4 regions of the Rouxiella sp. T17 genome follow, and region 2 is predicted to be linked to each of the others. Evidence: predicted binding sites of a transcription regulator. Region 2 holds the regulator's gene; each other region holds the start of a gene.
The links. The regulator ArgR, encoded in region 2, controls arginine synthesis, uptake and breakdown. The targets are predictions, from matches to a motif close to ANTGAATAAAAATACANT.
Positions count from the first base shown of each region.

Region 1 (5,278 bases), on a different contig from region 2:
GAGTGAGAACAGACGAATGAAGCCGCCAGCGTGGCTGTGGTCGTAAACTTCGTCTTCACCAAAGGTCGCAAACTCTTCGGAATACATGCTGTTAGGCGATTTTTTCTGGATTGCCGTCGCGGTGCCTTTGTACAGCTTAACCACAACTTCGCCATTCACGTCCTGCGCCAGTGAATCGGCAGCAGCCTGAATAGACTCACGCAGTGGCGCGAACCAGCGGCCATCGTAAACCACGTAGGACATTTCCTGACCCAGCTGCTCACGCCATTTGAAGCTGTCACGATCCAGAACCAGCTGCTCAACGCCGCGCAGTGCTGCCATCATGATGGTGCCGCCCGGGGTTTCGTAGCAACCGCGAGACTTGATGCCGACCAGACGGTTTTCGACGATGTCGATACGACCCACCCCGTGCTTAACGCCTAGATTGTTCAACGCTTCCAGACACTTGAACGGGCTCAGCGCTTCGCCGTTAACCGCAGTGATTTCGCCTTTCTCGACCTTGATGGTCACCAGCTCGGCTTCGTCTGGCGCATCTTCAGGTGCAACGGTCCAGGCCCAGCAATCTTTATTTGGTGCATTCCAAGGGCTTTCCAGCACGCCGCCTTCGGTAGAGATGTGCCACGCATTTTCGTCACGGCTGTAGATTTTTTCTAAAGAAGCGGTGGTTTTGATATTACGCTCTTTCAGGTAATCCAGCAGCGCTTCACGGGAACGCAGGTCCCACTCACGCCATGGCGCAACCACTTTCAGCTGTGGAGCCAGCGCGGTGTAGGTCGTTTCGAAACGAACCTGGTCGTTACCTTTACCGGTCGCACCGTGGCAAACGGCATCTGCACCAACTTTCAGCGCCAGCTCAACCTGTGCTTTAGCGATCAATGGACGCGCCATTGAGGTGCCCAGCAGGTAAGTACCTTCGTACAGCGCGCCGCTTTTCAGAACCGGGTAAACGTAGTCTTTGATGAACTCTTCACGCAGGTCGACAACGTGACACTCAGACGCGCCGGTATCCAGAGCTTTCTGCTCGATGCCTTCCAGATCTGCCTGATCCTGACCAATGTTGGCCACGAACGCCACCACTTCACAGTTACCGTAGTTCTCTTTCAGCCACGGAATGATCGCCGAAGTATCCAGACCGCCCGAGTAAGCCAGAACGATTTTGCTGATGCCTTGTGTTGCTGCCATGATAATTTCCTTAAAGATATTTGATTCATCGACGTCTTTAACGCCGCGATTTATTAAATTCTTAAAACTTATTATTACCCGAGTAATTGGTGCGGCAGCAAGGCAGCAAGTTCGATAATCCCGATGAGCTTACATAGGTAAGTGATTCGGGTTAGCGAGCGTAGCGAACGCCGCTGCGGCTCCAAGAACGACAGGTAATTTATGCGGTAATTCGAGTGCCGGTAGAAATCCCGTTAAAGAGAGCAGGAAGCTGTTCGGCATTACGCCAGCTGGCGATATCTACCGGGCGACCCAGCGAACGGGCGGCGTCCAGCGCGGCATTAACTTTCACTATCATGCCGTCGGTGATGATGCCCTGCTCGATCATTTCCTGCGCTTTTTCGGCACTCATTTCCGGTACGCGTTGACCCTGACCGTCAAGAATTCCGCTGACGTCAGACAGCAGAATCAGATCGGCACCCAGCGTGGCGGCCAGCGCGGTCGCGGCCTGATCGGCGTTGACATTCATCAGCGCGCCGTCGGCGGTAATGCCGATAGAGCTGACGATAGGCAAGTAACCCGCAGAAGTCAGCGTGTTGATAAGCGCTGGCGAACCGGCTTCGGCTTTACCCACAAAGCCCAACTCTTCATTCAGCTGCGTAACGCGAACGGAACCGCCGTCGGCCAGCGACAGGCCTACCGCATTAATATTGTTCTTCACCGCCCACGAGAGCAGCGTCTTGTTGGCGCTTCCGGCCAGCGCGCCGGTAATGATGTCAATCTGGTCGGCTGGCGTCACGCGCAGGCCCGACTTTTTGACTACCGGCAAGTTAAGACGGTTCATCAGGTCATCGACCAGATAGCCGCCGCCGTGAACGATCACCAAAGGCCGTTGAAATTCCTGACGATAGGCGACCAACGCCATGAACAGACGCTCAAGCGCTTCTTCGTTGTCGAGTAACACGCCGCCTAATTTAATGACCAATGGATTCATGCTGTTCACACCTATCGGATTCGGAATTCGTGAAGTTGCTTCTAATTTACCATCCCCGAGTCGATGAAGAAACGATTGCGGGGCGGTGATTTGTCTTATTCGGCAATGAATGAATTTTCACATTTAATGCCGTTTTATGCAATTTATTATATCAGCGAGGTAGACTCAGGGAAACCAAATCTGAGGTTTAAACACTGAACGGCTTGGGCAGAAGCGCCTTTCAGCAGGTTATCTTCGGCAGCGACGATAATGACGTGCTCGCCCTGTACTGCATAACCAATGTCACAGAATGGCAGGCCGACCACGTTTTTCAGCGCTGGCATGCCTTTATCGTACAAACGCACCATCGGTTTGTCGTGATAAGCACTCTGGAAGGCTTCAGCAACCTGTTCGGCGCTCACGCCCGGCTTCAGGCGACAGGTGGTCGTCGACAAAATACCGCGCGGGAAACTGCCCAAATGCGGGGTGAAAATGACCGGCGTGCCGAGATGGGTAGAGATTTCTGGATGATGACGGTGATTGAACACGCCATAAGCTTGCAGGCTGACTTCACAGAAACTGGTGCCGAGGCTGGCTTTACGCCCTGCGCCACTCACGCCGCTGGTCGCGTTGATTACCGGCCATTGATCCTGATTCAGCAGGCCTTTCTCCAGCAGCGGTTTGATCGACAGCTGCGCGGCGGTTGGATAACAGCCCGGCACGGCGATCAGCTGCGCGTCTTTCAGTTTATCGGCCTGCCATTCGGCCAACCCGTAAACGGCTTTGTCCAGCCAGTCCTGATGCTGATGCTCGAAACCGTAATATTGGGTGTAAAACGCGGGTTCTTTTACGCGGAATGCGCCGGAGAGATCGAAAACGGTGCAACCGAGGGCCAAGAATTGCGGGGCCAAATCGTGGCTGACTTCATGCGCGGTGGCCAAAAATACTACGTCGACGCCTTTCGCTGCTTCGGCCACGTTTTCCAGTGGTAAAACAGGCAGATCGAGAATCCCTTTCAACTGCGGGTGCAGATCGGAAAGCAACTTTCCTGCATCTGCACTTTGCGCTGAAACCGTTAAACCGGTTATGTTCATATGTGGGTGACGATTCAGATAGAGCGCGAGTTCCGCTCCCGCATAACCGGTGGCACCAACAATCAGCGTATTCAACATGGGCTCAGTTCACCTTCTTTTCAAAAAATAGAGGGCTCACTGCGTTAAATACGCCAGAAGCCCGCGAGATTCAGCCTGTTCGTCGTACTCCTTATAAATTTCGTCGTACTCTTTATAAATAGAGAAGTACTTATTTATAAGTGAGAAATATAAGTGAGAAATATAAGTGAAAACCCGCGTCATTTAGAGGTTTTCTTACGAACCGGCTTAATGTATTTTTATTCACATTAAATGCATGAATATTTATATTACCCTAACCAAAGGCTGTCAACAGTGAAGATGAAATTACCTCCTTTTATTGAGCTATACCGTGCGTTAATCGCCACGCCTTCGATCAGCGCCACCGACAGCGCGCTGGATCAGAGTAATGAAACCCTAATCAATTTGCTGGCAGGCTGGTTTACCGATTTGGGCTTCAAGGTCGAGATTCAGCCGGTACCCAATACGCGTAATAAATTCAACATGCTGGCCAGCATTGGTGAAGGGGCCGGCGGCCTGCTGCTGGCGGGTCATACCGATACCGTGCCTTTCGACGATGGCCGCTGGACGCGCGATCCGTTTACCCTGACCGAACACGAAAACAAGCTCTACGGTCTGGGCACCGCCGACATGAAAGGTTTCTTTGCGTTTATTGTCGATGCGCTGCGTGACATCGATACCGCCACGCTGACCAAGCCGCTCTATATTCTCGCCACCGCCGACGAAGAGACCACCATGGCCGGCGCGAGCTACTTCGCCAAAACGTCATCGATTCGCCCGGAATGCGCCATCATCGGCGAGCCGACCTCACTCAAGCCGGTGCGTGCCCACAAAGGCCATATTTCCAATGCGATTCGCATTACCGGCCAGTCGGGTCACTCCAGCGACCCGTCGCGAGGCGTCAATGCCATCGAACTGATGCACGAATCGATCACTCAACTTATGGGTCTGCGCAAGACGCTGCAAACGCGCTACAACCACAGCGGCTTCGCCATTCCCTATCCGACCATGAATTTCGGGCATATAAACGGGGGCGACGCGGCAAACCGTATTTGCGCCTGCTGCGAGCTGCACATGGATATTCGCCCTCTTCCTGGCCTGACGCTGTCAGATTTGGACGAATTGCTTAACGAAGCGCTGGAACCTGTCAGCAGCCGCTGGCCGGGCCGTGTAACAGTTGAGCAGTTGCATCCGCCGATTCCAGGTTACGAATGTCCGCCGGACCATCGTCTGGTTCAGGTGGTCGAAAAGCTGCTCGGCACTGAAACCGAAATCGTCAACTACTGCACCGAAGCGCCGTTTATTCAGGAACTGTGCCCGACGCTGGTTCTTGGCCCGGGTTCTATCGATCAGGCCCACCAGCCCGATGAGTTCCTCGACATGGCCTTTATCAAGCCAACGCGCGAGCTGATTACTCAAGTGGTGCATCACTTCTGCCATCACTGATTGCGGCGATCACCCGCTTCGTTGTTAAAAAATTGTAACTAAAAAGGGCATCTTCGGATGCCCTTTGATATTGTACAAAACGTCTGATTAGCCAGGCTAATAACCTACCGGCTGTAATTAAATTTCACCGACTTTCCACGATTCAGCCATTTTGTAATGAGAAAATTGGGGTTTTTACGGTAAGTTCTTACAGTACTAAATTTGGACAGTTTAAAAATTGCCATGAAGGCAGCGAGAAAAGAGGCGTTAGCGCCTTACGGGTGAAAGTTATTTACAAAACATAAAAATCAAACAAGAAACGGGTCAGAGGTAATATGAACGAACAATATTCCGCAATGCGAAGTAATGTCAGCACGTTGGGTAAACTGCTTGGCGACACGATTAAAGACACGTTGGGAGAACAGGTCCTTGATCGCGTTGAAAAAATCCGCAAACTTTCCAAATCATCACGTGCGGGTAACGAAGCCGATCGTCAAGAGTTGCTGACGACGCTGCAAAATTTATCCAATGACGAATTACTGCCGGTGGCGCGCGCTTTCAGTCAGTT
Region 1 covers NZ_JAWUEA010000007.1:108,641-113,918, reverse strand. Annotated here, with positions in the region: gene SC206_RS01825 (argininosuccinate synthase) at 1-1,182, opposite strand, end outside; gene argB (acetylglutamate kinase) at 1,382-2,155, opposite strand; gene argC (N-acetyl-gamma-glutamyl-phosphate reductase) at 2,302-3,306, opposite strand; gene argE (acetylornithine deacetylase) at 3,580-4,731, shown strand; gene ppc (phosphoenolpyruvate carboxylase) at 5,046-5,278, shown strand, end outside.
Region 1: the regulator ArgR is predicted to act here: its motif matches at 3,516-3,533, upstream of argC (N-acetyl-gamma-glutamyl-phosphate reductase).

Region 2 (5,278 bases):
TTTCGACGATTTAAAAGCCATTCAGAAACAGTTCCACCATCTGGTGCGTCTGGTGCCGGGACAGGGAAAAATAATCCTTCCCGAACACGACACGCCGTTGAAACAGGTGATGGCGATGGGATGCTGGAGTGAGCAGGAGTACGCCGGTGACGGCTGTACGTGGAACGCGAAAAAAACCTCGCCGGACGCCAGCAAATTCCAGGTTTATCTCAACGGTGAAGTCGCGGGTGAAGTCTGCTGGTCGCTGGTGGGCGAGCACAACATGCATAATGCGCTGATGGCGGTGGCTGCCGCGCGTCACGTTGGCGTGAGTCCTGCGGATGCCTGTCAGGCGCTCGGGACCTTCATCAACGCCCGTCGTCGTCTCGAGCTGCGCGGCGAAGCCTTTGGTGTCAAAGTTTATGATGATTTTGCTCATCATCCGACGGCGATTCTGGCCACGCTTGCCGCCCTGCGCAGCAAAGTTGGCGGTACGGCGCGCATTATTGCCGTGCTTGAGCCTCGTTCCAATACCATGAAGCTGGGCAAGAGCAAAAATGAGCTGGCGCCTGCGCTGGGGCGTGCCGACGAAATCTTCCTGCTGCAACCGCACAACATTCCGTGGCAGGTGTCCGAGGTGGCCGAGCACTGCATTCAGCCGACTCATTGGCATGCCGATGTCGATGCGCTGGTCGATATGATTGTCAAAACGGCGCTGCCGGGCGATCACATCTTGGTGATGAGCAACGGCGGATTCGGTGGCATTCACGGCAAATTGCTGGAAGCGTTAGAGAAAAAAGCACTGAAAGTCTCGCAGAAGTGATCTTCAGCGATAACCTCTGATCCGATCCTTGCCAAAAAAAAGCCCTCGCATTGCGAGGGCAAAAGGGTGTCGTCGGACAGGACGACGAGGGTTCGTTTTTAAAGCTTTACTTGATTACGTTCTGCTTGTTAACAGTTCTTTTCTTGAAATCTTTTTCTATTTCAACGTACTACCTAAATCTCTAACCAGATAAGAGTCGGAAGGATCCTGGCTCTTATTTGTAGATCTGCGCAGTGGCGTGATAGTTGCCTTCGTTACGCGCTTCGATCACACGGTAAGACGAGGCCCCTTCATTATCTGCTTTCTGTGACAGCTGCTGACGAATATCAGTTGGCACACCATCAATACCACTCACGGTGATCGTTCCCATTGGCTGTAAATTCTGAGCCTGCTGGCTAGTGATCAGTTGTGCAGCAGACGCGCCAAATGAAACGGCGGTCAGCAGACCGAGAGCGGCAAAAGCTGTGGTGATTTTCATGATAGTTTCCTTAATTTACCTGTGCGCAGGCTGCCCGCTGTTTGTAAGTCGGTGCAAGGTTCAACGCAGATTAATTGTTGGATTTATCAGGTTAGAAAACTTCATTATGCATAAACAGCGTCACGTGGGGCCTGTGAGACAGGTCGGCGAACAAATGCATGGTTTTCGCGGCGATAAATCCGTTTTATCGGCGGCTTTTGAATGGGTATTCAAAATTCGTCAGTTCAGGACATGCGCTACTGCACTTAATAAAATCTTAATCCAGTCTTGCTGCACGCCTTACTATGCGGAAGATTATACTGCTAATAACGTCGCATATTAATAGTAAGCTAAGTAATTATTATGCTGAGTTTTGTGTTTTTAATAGCCGAAAAGCATAAAAAGTGGGGTTTTATTGTGCTTTTTTCGTTAAATTTATTTAAAATCAATCGATTGAGCAGAATGAGCTATCTGTGCGGAATTTAGCAGGCGATCGTACTGGTGTATCGGATATCGGGCGAATAATCAGGAAGAGTTAGACGCGTAAACTGGTCGGTAAGCAAGACTTACCGACCAATGAGCCAATTAAAGCTCTTGCTCGAACAGGCTGAGAATCGCATCGAACAGCTGTTTTACGGTAAACTTGCGCGCCGGGGTAATAAAGATGGTGTCATCGCCCGCGATGGTGCCGAGAATACCTTCAGATTTACCGAGTGAGTCGAGCAGGCGTGCAATCAGCTGCGCCGCGCCCGGGCTGGTACGAATAACCACGACGGCATCGTTATAATCGATGTCCAATACCAGATTTTTCAACGGGCTGGTGGTGGTCGGTACGCCAATTTCTGCGGGCAGACAGTAGACCATTTCCATCTTGGCATTGCGGGTCCTGACGGCGCCAAACTTGGTCAGCATACGAGAGACTTTAGACTGATTGATGTTCTCGAAGCCATCATCTTGCAGTGCGACAACGATTTCACCCTGAGAGCTGAACTTCTCTTCCTTCAAGAGCGCCTTGAAAGCTTTGATTAAATCTTCCTGTTTGGCAGGATTACGCATGTTAGACCCATAGATTGACAGTAGTTATGGCGTTGATTATGCATAAATTTGAATTTTTATGCAATAAAACATCTATTTTTAGCTAAACAAAGTCAAGTTTCTAAAAGCCTTAACCCGTTAATTACCTTTTATCTTATCGAGAAGTTAATAGAACCTGTTCACGGCTGTTTAAGCTTTAAAATAAATTTCATTCCGATTAAAGCATTTTTTAATTTTTCATATTTTTTGTACTTTATTTAAAACGATTAATTTCAGCAGGCTATTAATTGATCCTGCTAATGAAATTTTATCTTTTTGATAAAGAATAATAATTTTAATTTCCTGTGCGGCTTCTTCATTTAATTTCTGCGCCAGCTCGCAATATATAAATTGGTCGTTTGTTTTTAATACTGCCATTTACTAAGGTTATTAAGTTAATGCTTATTAAGTGAATGAAAGCATGATGTTTTTTAACGTCATTTAAAAAGGAGTACAGGATGAAAGTTGCAGTCCTTGGCGCCGCTGGCGGAATAGGCCAGGCCCTTGCTTTACTACTCAAGACTCAATTGCCGTCTGGCTCTGACCTCTCCCTCTATGATATTGCTCCCGTTACTCCGGGCGTAGCGGTAGACCTCAGCCATATTCCCACCGCCGTAAACATCAAAGGATTCAGTGGCGAAGATGCCAGACCCGCGCTGAAAGACGCGCACGTGGTGCTGATTTCAGCCGGAGTTGCCCGCAAGCCCGGTATGGATCGCTCCGACCTGTTCAAGGTTAATGCGGGTATCATTCGCAACCTTATGCAGCAGGTTGCCGAAACCTGTCCACAAGCCTGTATCGGCATTATTACCAATCCCGTCAACACTACCGTCGCGATTGCCGCCGAGGTATTAAAGAAAGCGGGCGTCTATGACAAACGCAAGCTGTTTGGCATCACTACGCTCGATACGCTGCGCGCCAACACCTTTGTCGCCGAGTTAAAGGGCAAACTGCCGCAGGAAGTTGAAGTGTCGGTCATTGGCGGCCATTCAGGCCTGACGATTCTGCCTTTGCTATCGCAAATTCCTGACGTGACCTTTACGGAAGATGAAATCAGCGCGTTAACGCGTCACATTCAGAATGCCGGAACCGAAGTGGTAGAAGCGAAGGCGGGCGGAGGATCGGCAACGCTGTCAATGGCTCAGGCAGCCGCGCGGCTGGGGCTTTCACTGGTTAGCGCAATGCAGGGCAAAGCGGGCGTGATTGAGTGCTCGTACGTCGAGGGTGACGGCGAATATAGTCGTTTCTTTGCACAACCGGTGCTTTTGGGCAAAGACGGCATCGAGGCGTTTCAACCGATTGGTAACTTAAGCCAGTTTGAACAAAATGCGTTGGACGCGATGCTTGAAGAGCTGCGCAAGGATATCGAGCTGGGGGAACAGTTTGTCAATAATGCTCAGCCGACGGCGTCTGCTACCGGTTAATCCTTGAAAAATATCGCCTTACTTGATTTATCTTCCCTTTGTTATAACCCGCCGGAAACCTCTCCGGCGGTTCGTTAGCGTTAATCATCCACGTTAGCGGTTACTCCTCCCAAGCAACTCGGTTTTAGCTTTAGGCTGCGACGTTGCACGCATTTTCCTTTCAATAAGCTCATCGGTATGCGGATCAAAATAGCGGCTCGGCCAGATCTCCGACGGATGTAGCTGTAACGCATTGGCAATAATCCATTCTCCTTTTGGCCAGGGGCGCGACAGTGCGTTTGCCAGCGTGGACGAGCTAAGTCCGGCTGAACGCGAAAGGGCAGCGAGAGTCGTGCGTTGTTTATGCAGCGATGCAATAATATCGGCATGATGCCAATCTTCTTTCCGTAAAAGCATAGTGGCTCCCTTGTGTAATGAGCTGGCAGGCGAAGTTATAATGTGGCTTAATTTCTTAAATTCCCATTAGGAAACATATAAGAGCAAAAATATGGACATTGTTCAAACCGGTTTCTCAAAAGATATTTTTATTTTTCATCATGAGTTGTTCGTCTTATTTGAACAATTAGTTGAGGAGAGTTATCAACTTAACTACTTGTAATCGTTATTTTTAGAACTTATTCGTTAAATCAAAGGAAACCACTTACGTGCTTATAGCGCTATTTTTCGGAATCGTTAATCGTGATTGAATAATACTTTTTTTCGATGGGTTTCTGAAAGGCAATAAAAGTTATTAAAGGGCATGTTTTTTATCTTCATGTATTAACTGGTCTTTATTTTTTATTGCCTTGAATATTATGCAGGAAAGTTACGCTTGATGGTTAAATGCCGCCGTTAGTTTTATTTTTCTCGATAAAAACATTTCATCAAAAAAAAGTAAAGTTACGCTGTCCTAAAATATCTAATGCCAAAGTTTACAAGCTAGTGGTATAACTTAAATGTTCATGGAAAAAAGGAAATTTGCAGGCTTTATCAGGAGCAAGTTTTTAACGATAAGTGGATGGCTTTTTCATCATAAATATAAATGCTATCAATATAAATATGATGGCCTTATATATTATAACTATGCATACACGTTAAATAGAGAGCGTTTTTATGAATCGTGAGTGGTTTTCTGCCAAAGAATTAATTGCGTTTTCCGGACTTCCTTCATCAACACAGGGTATCCACAGCATGGCTCGACGTCAAAACTGGAAGAGACGAAGAAGGTACGGCACGCAGGGAAGAGGCGTTGAATATCATAAGGATAGCATTCCCATTGCCACGACTCAGAAAATAGTGCTGCATGAACCTTCTGTTGATTATCTTTATCCACGACATCAAGATCCGCTGAGTATCTGGGTTGAAAGTTATAATCAGCTAAATGAAAAGGAGAGGAAAAAGTTGATCACTTTTATCGTTCGTGAAGGAATGCTTGAAGTTATCAATCGAATCAATATAAATAGCGATTAAATTTGATAAATATATGGTTGGCCGCTAATTGAAATTATTAATTAACTGTTGATGTAAATGTGATTGCTTATG
Region 2 covers NZ_JAWUEA010000026.1:39,787-45,064, forward strand. Annotated here, with positions in the region: gene mpl (UDP-N-acetylmuramate:L-alanyl-gamma-D-glutamyl-meso-diaminopimelate ligase) at 1-802, shown strand, start outside; gene yhcN (peroxide/acid stress response protein YhcN) at 1,017-1,280, opposite strand; gene argR (transcriptional regulator ArgR) at 1,845-2,315, opposite strand; gene SC206_RS06830 (hypothetical protein) at 2,532-2,711, opposite strand; gene mdh (malate dehydrogenase) at 2,792-3,757, shown strand; gene SC206_RS06840 (helix-turn-helix domain-containing protein) at 3,851-4,153, opposite strand; gene SC206_RS06845 (DNA-binding protein) at 4,850-5,206, shown strand.

Region 3 (5,278 bases), on a different contig from region 2:
AATAAGAACTGAAGCAATAATAAGTAGAAGTAAAAAGAATGTAGTAGACGGACGCGGGGTGGAGCAGCCTGGTAGCTCGTCGGGCTCATAACCCGAAGGTCGTCGGTTCAAATCCGGCCTCCGCAACCAACTATACTTTCTTAAAAAATTACTTCCTAAAAAGCTTCTACAAAAACAGACACCCGATGGGTGTTTTTTTTTGCCTGAAATTCCTCGATATCCAACCTTTCGCGTCTAAAATCCTACTGTTATTCCTTATCTCTACTGCTATTCCATATCTCTTACGTATCTCTTGCTTATCTCTTGGCCAACATTCCGCCATCGTTAAAGTACGCTTTAATTCCTGCCAGAATAGATTCGGCTACCTGCTGTTGAAAATGGCTGGTTCGCAGCTTGCGCTCTTCTTCCAGATTACTGATAAACGCCGTTTCAACCAGAATCGAAGGGATATCCGGCGCTTTCAACACAGCAAAACCTGCCTGATCGACTTTATGCTTGTGCAAATGATTGACCCTGCCCATCCGCGTCAGCACTTCTTTACCAAATCTCAAGCTGTCATTAATGGTCGCCGTTTGCATTAAATCAAACAAGGTATGGTCGAGATAGCGATCGCCGCTTTTACTTACTCCCCCAATATTGTCAGATTCGTTTTGCGTTTGGGCCAGAAAACGGGCCGCCGTGCTGGTTGCGCCTTTGGTCGACAAGGCAAAAACCGAAGATCCTTTTGCCGCGCGATTGGTAAAAGCGTCGGCATGAATAGAGACAAACAGGTCAGCCCGCTGCTTACGCGCCTTCGCAACCCGCACTTTTAACGGAATGAAAATATCTTCGTTGCGCGTCATGTAAGCAGTCATATTGGGCTGTAGCTGAATCAACCGATGCAACCGCCGGGCAATTTGCAGCACCACGTCTTTTTCACGGGTTTTATGTTTGCCAATAGCGCCCGGATCTTCGCCGCCGTGACCCGGATCAAGCATGATGACCAGCGGACGCTCGCGCCCTGCCTTGCCATCCTTCTTTTTTTCAGGCGGCAACGTTCGGGCCACGTCACCCCGATTGAAATCTTCTAACAACGCCAGCAGTTGGTCGTCGCGATCGCCCTCGCCTCTTTGTTCAGGATAAAGGTCGACAACCAGTCGATGCCGAAAACCGGCGACCGGCGGCAGCGTAAACAGGTGCGGGCTGATGGTCTGCTTCAGTTCAAGCACGATTCGCACGGTCGTCGGCGTAAATTGGCCGACACGCACATGACGAATAGAAGGGTCGCTGGCGTGAATTTTGTGCCCAAGCCCGTTAAGTACTGAATTCAATTGCAAACCTTCAATATCCACGACAATTCGCGGCGGGTTTTGCAAAGTAAATTGCTTATACTTAAGCAGTTGGCTGGATTCAATCGTGATGCGCGTGTAGGTTGAGGATGGCCAAACGCGCACGGCAACGACGTGTGAACTGGCAGCCAAACCAATGCCGCTGACGCTCAACAACCACGATGCTGCGGCGCTTTGCAGAAGAAGGCGTCGGCGAGAATTATGTTGTTCGTCAGCCATGTCGTCTCAAAGATATCAAAAGATGAATAAAAGTAACAAAAAGCGATTGGACGAACTTTAACGAATCAGGTTGGCCCTGTCACTTATTGGTTTGTCAGGATTTTTCAGTTTTTAACTCATTAGTAATAATTCAATTTCAAAAACAGAGATTTCTTACTTGCCACACAGCGCTAAAAGAATAAAAATACAGAAATTACGAATAAAAATTCAAATGAGGTTTTGCCGTGAAGGAACGAAGCACTGAATTAGTACAGGGTTTTCGCCACTCAGTTCCCTACATTAATGCTCACCGTGGTAAGACTTTTGTCATCATGCTCAGCGGTGAAGCCATCGAACATGAAAATTTCACTAACATAGTCAATGACATCGGTTTGCTCCACAGCCTAGGTATCCGGCTGGTGGTTGTTTATGGCGCGCGTCCACAAATCGACAGCAACCTTTCCGAACATAGCTACGAACCGATTTATCATAAAAATACCCGCGTCACCGATGCCCGTGCGCTGGAGTTGGTAAAGCAGGCTGCCGGCCTGTTGCAGCTCGACATTACGGCTCGTTTGTCGATGAGCCTTAACAATACGCCGTTGCAGGGCGCGCATATTAATGTGGTAAGCGGCAACTTCATTATTGCCCAGCCTTTAGGCGTGGATGACGGCGTGGATTATTGTCACAGCGGCCGCATTCGCCGTATCGATGAAGAGGCGATTCATCGCCAGCTCGACAGCAATGCCATCGTGCTGCTGGGGCCGGTTGCCGTTTCAGTGACCGGCGAGAGCTTTAATCTGGTTTCTGAAGAAGTCGCGACGCAGCTTGCTATCAAACTTAAAGCCGAGAAGATGATTGGTTTTGGGGCCGAACAGGGCGTGACTAATGAAGAAGGTAACATTGTTTCCGAACTGTTCCCGAATGACGCGCAAAACCTAATCGAGAAGATTGAAGAGCAAGGCGATTACCAGTCTGAAACCGTGCGTTTCCTGCGTGGTGCTGTCAAGGCCTGCCGCAGCGGCGTGCGTCGCAGCCATTTGATTAGTTATCAAGAAGATGGCGCGCTGATACAAGAACTGTTCTCACGTGACGGTATTGGTACTCAGGTGGTAATGGAAAGCGCCGAGCAGGTGCGTCGCGCCACGATTAATGACATTGGTGGCATTCTCGAGCTGATTCGTCCGCTGGAGCAGCAAGGCATTCTGGTGCGTCGTTCCCGCGAACAGCTTGAGATGGAAATCGACAAATTCACGATTATCGAACGCGATAATCTGACCATTGCCTGCGCCGCGCTTTATCCGTTCCTCGACGAGAAAATCGGTGAGATGGCCTGCGTGGCGGTGCATCCGGATTACCGCAGCTCGTCACGGGGCGAAATGCTGCTGAAACGCGTCGCGAGTCACGCAAAACAGATGGGCCTGACGAAACTGTTTGTGTTGACTACCCGCAGCATTCACTGGTTCCAGGAGCGCGGCTTCAAGCCCGCCGACGTCGACGTACTGCCGATTCAGAAGCAGGAAATGTACAACTATCAGCGTCGCTCTAAAATCCTGATCGCTGATTTGTAATCTTTTTTCGACGAAAACATGAATTTACATAAAGGCGGCGCATACTATGTGCCGCCTTTTTCAATTCGATTTTTTATTCCATTTATAACGTCTTATTCTACGAGCAAAAAAGATCGCAAAGGCAGTCACTCAGCCTGCCATCAACCGCTCTACCAGCCCGCTGCGTCTTTGCGTCGGCGTGCGGATCGCCATGCTCAGCACTTTTTCACTGCTATACAACGACAACCGCCGTTTGGCACGGGTAATCGCCGTATAAACCAGTTCACGCGTCAGCACTGGCAAGAAATGGTTCGGCAACACCAGCAGCGTATGGTCGAATTCCGATCCCTGGGATTTGTGCACCGTCATTGCATAAGCCGTATCGTGAATAGGCAAACGGCTAGGCTGCACCGATTTGATTTGCCCGTCCGGCAGCTGGAAATAGACCCTTAATTCGTCGTTTTCGCTGCGCAAGGTAATGCCGATATCGCCGTTGAACAGCCCGAGTGCGCTGTCATTACGACTAATCATCACGGGCCTTCCGGCGTACCAACGGCCACCCAGCGCGGTGGGTCGACGAATTAAACCGTGGCGCTGCAACATCTGCTCGATACGCTCGTTAAGTCCGGCAAGACCAAAAGGTCCTTCACGCAGGGCGCACAACACTTGAAACTCGCCAAACGCCCGCAGGATTTCAGCAGGGTCCGCTTTGTCGGCGACGGCTTTTAGATAAGGCCGATAGCTGGCGACGCAGGCGTCGAGCAGTGATGTAAAGTCTTCGGTTTCGTTAAGCGGGAAGCTGCCGACATCGGCTAAATTCTGTGCCAACACGCGGTGCGCGGCGTGACTGTCGCCCGCGTTTACTGCCGCAGCCAGCACGCCAATGCCGGAACTGGCATCGAAACGATAGCTTTTACGCAGCAGGCAAAGTGTGTCACGCACGCTGGCAGGTTGCGCGAGTTCGACCCCTTCGGCCGCGCAGCCCGTCAGCCGCAACAGCTGAGCCGCGCGTGTCGGACTATAACCCTGCTCCGCAAAACGGCAAATATCTCCCAATACCGCGCCTGTTTCAACCGATGCCAGCTGATCGCGATCGCCAAGGAAAATAACCCGTGCCTGAGCGGGCAGCGCGGCAATCAAGCGGGCCATCATCGGTAAATCGACCATTGAAGCTTCATCGACCACCAGCACGTCAAGGTGCAGCGGATTTCCCTGATGGTAGCGCATTCGCTGGCTGTTCGGCTGCGCGCCCAGCAAACGGTGCAGCGTGGACGCTTCGTCGGGGAACTGCGCCCGCTGGGCATCGGTGAGATCAAGATGACGGCTCGCCTGTCCCAATGATTCGGTCAGCCTTGCCGCCGCCTTGCCGGTGGGCGCCGCGAGCTGAATACGCAGGCGATTATCGGGCTGAAGCTTGACCAGTGCCGCCAACAGTTTAGCTACCGTGGTGGTTTTTCCGGTACCCGGCCCGCCAGAAATAATGGCGATACGTCGAGTGACCGCCACTGCTGCCGCCACTTTTTGCCAGTCAATACTGCCTGCATCGGCAGGACCGAAAAGCTGGTCGAGCACCTCTCGGAGCCGCTGTTCATCTACGGCCATCTCGCCGTTTTGCTCGGCCAACGCGGCCAGCGTTGCCTGACTGTCATCAATGAAAAATGTCGCCACGCGGCCTTCGTCCTGCCACATGCGTTGCAAATAAAGGCGCTGCTGCAGTAATACCAGCGGCGTCGCCTGACTGCCGTCACTTACCGACGGATGCTGCTGTAATCCAGCAAGCCAGCCTTGCTCGTCCAGCGCGCCAGCCGCGTGACATAGCGCGTTTGCCAGAGCCGGAAAACGGCCTTCAAACAGCCGTTCGGGCAGTAATTCATCGAGTCGCAGGCAAACGTGCCCTCGACCAGCCTCGGCGCTAAGGCAGGCCACGGCCAGCATCATGGCAGGATCTTCTCCCGCCAGCATGCGGGCAAACTGCACGTCTAGAGGGCGCAAAGCGCCAAGCGTGATTGCCTGTTCATAAAGTAGATTCACTGGGCATTCTCCCGTGCTGGTTGCGCTACGGCTTCGCCTTTAAACAGGTTGTCCATCGAGGTAATAAATTCCTTATCAGGCCGGTGGCGGAAAATTCCGTTATCAGGATGCTCAGCGTCGACCCCGCGAAGAAAGAGGTAAATGACGCCACCGAAATGTTGTTCATAATCA
Region 3 covers NZ_JAWUEA010000032.1:178,242-183,519, reverse strand. Annotated here, with positions in the region: tRNA gene SC206_RS12445 (tRNA-Met) at 53-129, shown strand; gene amiC (N-acetylmuramoyl-L-alanine amidase AmiC) at 297-1,547, opposite strand; gene argA (amino-acid N-acetyltransferase) at 1,772-3,097, shown strand; gene recD (exodeoxyribonuclease V subunit alpha) at 3,227-5,107, opposite strand; gene recB (exodeoxyribonuclease V subunit beta) at 5,104-5,278, opposite strand, start outside.
Region 3: the regulator ArgR is predicted to act here: its motif matches at 1,721-1,738, upstream of argA (amino-acid N-acetyltransferase).

Region 4 (5,278 bases), on a different contig from region 2:
CCGTTCATCACCGAAACCATCTGGCAGAGCGTTAAGCCGCTGAAAGGCATTACTGCAGACACCATTATGTTACAGCCTTTCCCGGAATATTCGGCCGAGAAAGCCGATGACGCCGCGCTGGTTGATCTCGAGTGGATCAAACAGGCGATTATCGCGATTCGTAATATTCGTGCCGAGATGAACATCGCGCCGGGTAAACCGCTCGAACTGCTGCTGCGTGGCGCAAGCGCCGATGCTCAGCGTCGTGTCGAGCAGAACCTGAGCTTTATCAAGTCTCTGGCGCGTCTCGAGTCGATTACCGTGCTGGCTGCGGGCGACAAAGGTCCGGTTTCTGTCACCAAATTGGTGGAAGGTGCCGAGCTGCTGATCCCGATGGCCGGTCTGGTCGATAAAGAAGCCGAGCTGGAGCGTCTGACCAAAGAGATAGCCAAGCTGGATGCCGAAGTTGAGCGCATTGAAGCCAAGCTGTCGAACGAAGGTTTTGTGGCGCGTGCGCCAGAAGCCGTGGTCGCGAAAGAGCGCGAACGTCTGCAAGCCTGTGCCGAAGCGAAGGTCAAGATTCAGGAACAGCAGGTTACCATCGCGGCGCTGTAATTTTCAGCGGCTACAACGATGCTAAAAACTGTGTTAAAAACGGTGGAGTGAAAGCTCTGCCGTTTTTTTTTACAATTGCAAAATGCCGCTGCACGCGCTATTAGTTGCAAAGAAGCATGCAGAGAATCATGCAATCACCCTATAAGAAATTTAAATCAATCAACCCCCCGTGTTTTATATGAAAGGTTGCGAGTGATGACTACAGCAGTGTTAGAAGAACAAGCTACGGTTTCAGTGCGTCGTATAACCTGCGACGACAATGCCGCGATCGCGAAAGTGATCCGCGCGGTTTCGGCCGAATTTGGCCTGACCGCCGACAAAGGCTATACCGTAGCCGATCCGAATCTGGATATTTTATGCGAGATCTACAACCAGCCGCGCAGCGCATACTGGGTGGTTGAGCTGAATGGCGAGATAGCGGGCGGCGGCGGCGTAGCGCCACTCGTTGGCGGCGACGACGATTTATGTGAACTGCAAAAGATGTATTTTATGTCCAGCCTGCGCGGTAAAGGTCTGGCAAAACGGTTGGCACAGCAGGCGATGGCCTTCGCCAAAGAGCAGGGTTTTGCCCGCTGTTACCTCGAAACCACCGCCAGCCTGACTCAGGCTATCGCGCTGTATGAGCATCTTGGTTTCGAGCACATCGACGGCGCGCTTGGCAGCACCGGCCACGTCGACTGCGAAGTCACGATGCTAAAAACGCTGTAACTTTCTGTTTAAGCAAATAAAAAGCCGACAATTGTCGGCTTTTTTTATTCGAGATAACAAATTTTATTCGAGATAACTAATTTTATTCGAGATAACAAAGATGTTAATCCGGCGAGCTAAGGGGAGACAAGGCGGAAGTAGGCGAAAAAAGCGCAGTTTACGCGGGTAAATGAGCATTTTTGAGCCTGCTTCCAACGCCGTATCATCAACGCGCAGCCGATTAACGGTGATTAATGGCGTTTGCCGTCGTCATCTTTATCAACAGACTTCTTCTCGGCGACGTTTTCATCTTCTTCTTCGTCGTCTTCGTACTCGTCTTCATCATCGCCGTCTTCGCCGTTAGGGTCTTCAAAATAGGTGCCCCAACCGTCGTAGTTCACGCCGCTTTTCTCGGCCAGCTCCACCAGCTGCTCGACCTGCTTGTCGATGATCTCTGCATTCAGCGCGACTTCGCTGATGATATCGCAGCACATCACCATTGAGCCGTCTTCAACTTCCAGCTCTTCAGCGTCGGTCACTTCATAGCCCAGCTTGAAAGCTTCTACGGCTGCTCGCTCTAAAACTTCGAATTTCTCGCAGGAGAAATGATGCTCAATAGTGTAAAGCGCGTCAGGATCGCTGCCGTCTTCCAACAGCTCTTCGATGATTAAGCGGGTCTCTTCACGTTGTTCGTCCAGCAATTCACGGTTTGCCATGCCTCAGTCCTCAATCAATATGACGTTTAGACGCTATTTTCACACAGCAGACGGCTCTCCTCCACTATAAACGACAAAGTTTTATACTTTGGGGTTGTATTTGCATATTCATACATATAAATTGAATTTTAATTCATTATAAATGTTTCGGAGATAGGCACATGAGTCTGTTAAACAAACGCCATTTTCTTAGGCTGCTGGATTTTACCCCGTCAGAAATCGCAACCCTGCTGAAGCTGTCTGCTGATCTAAAAACTGCCAAGAAGAATGGCAGCGAGAAGCCTTACCTGAAGGGCAAGAACATTGCGCTCATCTTCGAAAAAGACTCGACGCGTACGCGATGCTCTTTCGAAGTTGCCGCTTACGATCAGGGCGCGCAGGTCACTTATCTCGGCCCGAGTGGCAGCCAGATTGGCCATAAAGAGTCGATGAAAGATACCGCGCGCGTGCTGGGTAGAATGTTCGACGGTATTCAGTATCGCGGTTTTGGTCAGGCGAATGTTGAAACGCTGGCCGAACACGCGGGCGTGCCGGTGTGGAACGGTTTGACCGATGAATTCCACCCGACGCAACTGCTGGCCGACCTGCTGACTATGCAGGAGCAGCTGCCGGGCAAGGCGCTGTCGCAGATGTCCCTCGCCTATCTCGGCGACGCGCGCAATAACATGGGCAACTCGTTGCTCGAAGCCGCGGCGCTGTGCGGGCTGGACCTGCGTCTGGTTGCGCCTTCTGCCTGCTGGCCGGATGCCGATTTGGTCGCCAGCTGTCAGCAGTTGGCAGAGGAAAATGGCGGCTCCATCACTCTGACCGAAGATATCGACGCGGGCGTAAAAGGTGCCGACTTCCTCTACACCGACGTGTGGGTGTCGATGGGCGAACCGAAAGAAGTCTGGAAAGAGCGTATCAACCTGCTGCGTGACTATCAGGTGAATATGGCGATGATCGCCAAAACCGGCAATCCGCAGGTAAAATTCCTGCACTGCCTGCCAGCTTTCCATGACGATCAGACCACGTTGGGCCGTCAGATGGCCGAAGAGTATCATTTGAAAGGCGGCATGGAAGTTTCCAATGAGGTTTTCGAATCCGCCCACAGCGTGGTTTTCGATCAGGCTGAAAACCGCATGCACACTATCAAAGCGGTAATGGTCGCGACCCTCGGCTCGCTATAAGCACAAATTGATCAAGTCAGCCCACAGCATCTGTTGGGCTGACTTTTCAGGCTTTTTACTGCTCGTCTTCTCCTCTCGCTTACCCCTCTTTACGCGCCTTTACTCGTCCACTGCGTACTTTTTCTACTAACCTTTGACCATGTGAACAGAAAAGGGAAGTGTTATGGGCGCCGTAAATCCCGAGTTTGTGCTGCGTTTAGAAAGCTTGTTAAGCAGGGTTTATCCTAAAGAACATATTGGCGATCTGATAAAGAAGATTCTTCGTCTCAGCGACAAATGGCGGCACGGCGCGCACCGTTCGTCTGAATGGGTCGACGGCACCAACGTTTACCTGATTACCTATGGCGACACGATCTCCCAGCCCGACCAGGCGCCGCTCGCGACCTTAAACAATTTCGCGCAAAAACATCTGAAAGAGAGCATCAGCGACATTCATATTCTGCCGATGTATCCGTACAGCTCGGACGATGGCTTCAGCGTGATCGATTATCGGCGCATTGACGAACATCTCGGCAGCTGGAGCGACATTCAGCAGCTTTCGAGCCATTTCAACATGATGTTCGACTGCGTAATCAATCACATCTCGCGCTCGAGTGCCTGGCTCAAAGGTTATATCAACGACGAGCCCGAATATCGCGACTATTTCATCGAAGCCAAGCCCGAGCTGGACTACAGCCGCGTGGTGCGCCCGCGCGCGTCGCCGTTGCTCACGCCGTTTATTAAAGCGGACGGTGACCAGCTCTACCTGTGGACCACCTTCAGCGAAGATCAGATCGACATTAACTTCAAAAATCCCAAGGTTTTACTTGAAAGTATCGACGTGCTGCTGCAATACGCGGCCAGCGGCGGACAGTCGATTCGCCTCGACGCGATCGGCTATATCTGGAAGGAGATGGGCACCACCTGTATTCACCGTCCGCAGGCGCACAACATCATCAAACTGTGGCGCACGATCCTCGACGAAGTGATCCCGGGCACGCGGATCATTACCGAAACCAACGTGCCGCATCATGAAAACATAAGCTATTTTGGTGAAGGCGATGAGGCGCACATGGTTTATCAGTTCGCGCTGCCGCCGCTGACGTTGCACGCTTTCCTGCGCGAAGATACCCGCAAGCTGACCCAGTGGGCGCAGGGGCTGAACGCCGAAGCGCACTATCCGAAAACCACTTACTTCAATTTCCTGTCGAGTCACGACGGCATCGGGCTGCGTCCTACCGAAACCTTCCTTGACGATGACGAACGAAAATACATGGCGCAGGAGACGCAGCGCAAAGAGGGACGCGTTTCTTATAAAGACAATGGCGACGGCACCCATTCGCCTTATGAATTGAATATTAATTATCTCAGCGCCATTACCGAAGCTAACGACAGCACCGAGCTGAAAACCCGCAAGTTTTTGGCCGCACAGGCGCTGCTGCTATCGTTTCTCGGCGTGCCCGCGCTCTATATTCACTCCCTGCTTGGCAGCGAAAATGACCTTGATGGCATGCATCAGTCGGGTATCAGTCGACGGATTAACCGTAAAAAGCTCAAGCTCGACGAGCTGGAGAAAGAGCTCGACACTACAGGATCGCTGCGATCGGAGGTGTTCAACGGGTTGAAAAAGCTGATCGCGATCCGTCGATCCCGCCCCGCTTTCTCGCCGCAGGCCGGTCAGCGCGTTTTCGAATTAGGCGACAAACTGTTTGCGATCGAACGTTTTGATCCGAAAACCGATAACCGAATCAGCTGCATTTCGAACATCAGCAGTCAGCCGCAAACCTTCAAACTTTCGATCGAAGGTCAGGACCTGATTGGTGGCGAAACCTTTACCGGACAAATGCGTTTGCAGCCTTGGCAGGTAGTGTGGATAGAACATAAACAGAAAGAGCCTGAGCGAATGAGCGGCATGCGTCGCTGGCGAAGAAAAGTCATGATCTCGCTGAAAAGGTCGAAGGCCAACCGATTGCTCAAAGGTAAATGGGGGAAAGCAAAAAGGTGAGTTCACCCCCTTGCAGGCAGGATTCGTGCGCGTATAATGCGCCACAATTTGCCGGGAGACTGACATGAAAAATATCGCTACATTGCGCTTCGACGCTTCACCGAACCCAGTGCCTGCTGGCGGCGTCC
Region 4 covers NZ_JAWUEA010000021.1:51,556-56,833, reverse strand. Annotated here, with positions in the region: gene SC206_RS05375 (valine--tRNA ligase) at 1-594, shown strand, start outside; gene SC206_RS05370 (GNAT family N-acetyltransferase) at 790-1,302, shown strand; gene rraB (ribonuclease E inhibitor RraB) at 1,533-1,997, opposite strand; gene argF (ornithine carbamoyltransferase) at 2,159-3,166, shown strand; gene SC206_RS05355 (alpha-amylase family glycosyl hydrolase) at 3,330-5,150, shown strand; gene SC206_RS05350 (hypothetical protein) at 5,215-5,278, shown strand, end outside.
Region 4: the regulator ArgR is predicted to act here: its motif matches at 2,118-2,135, upstream of argF (ornithine carbamoyltransferase).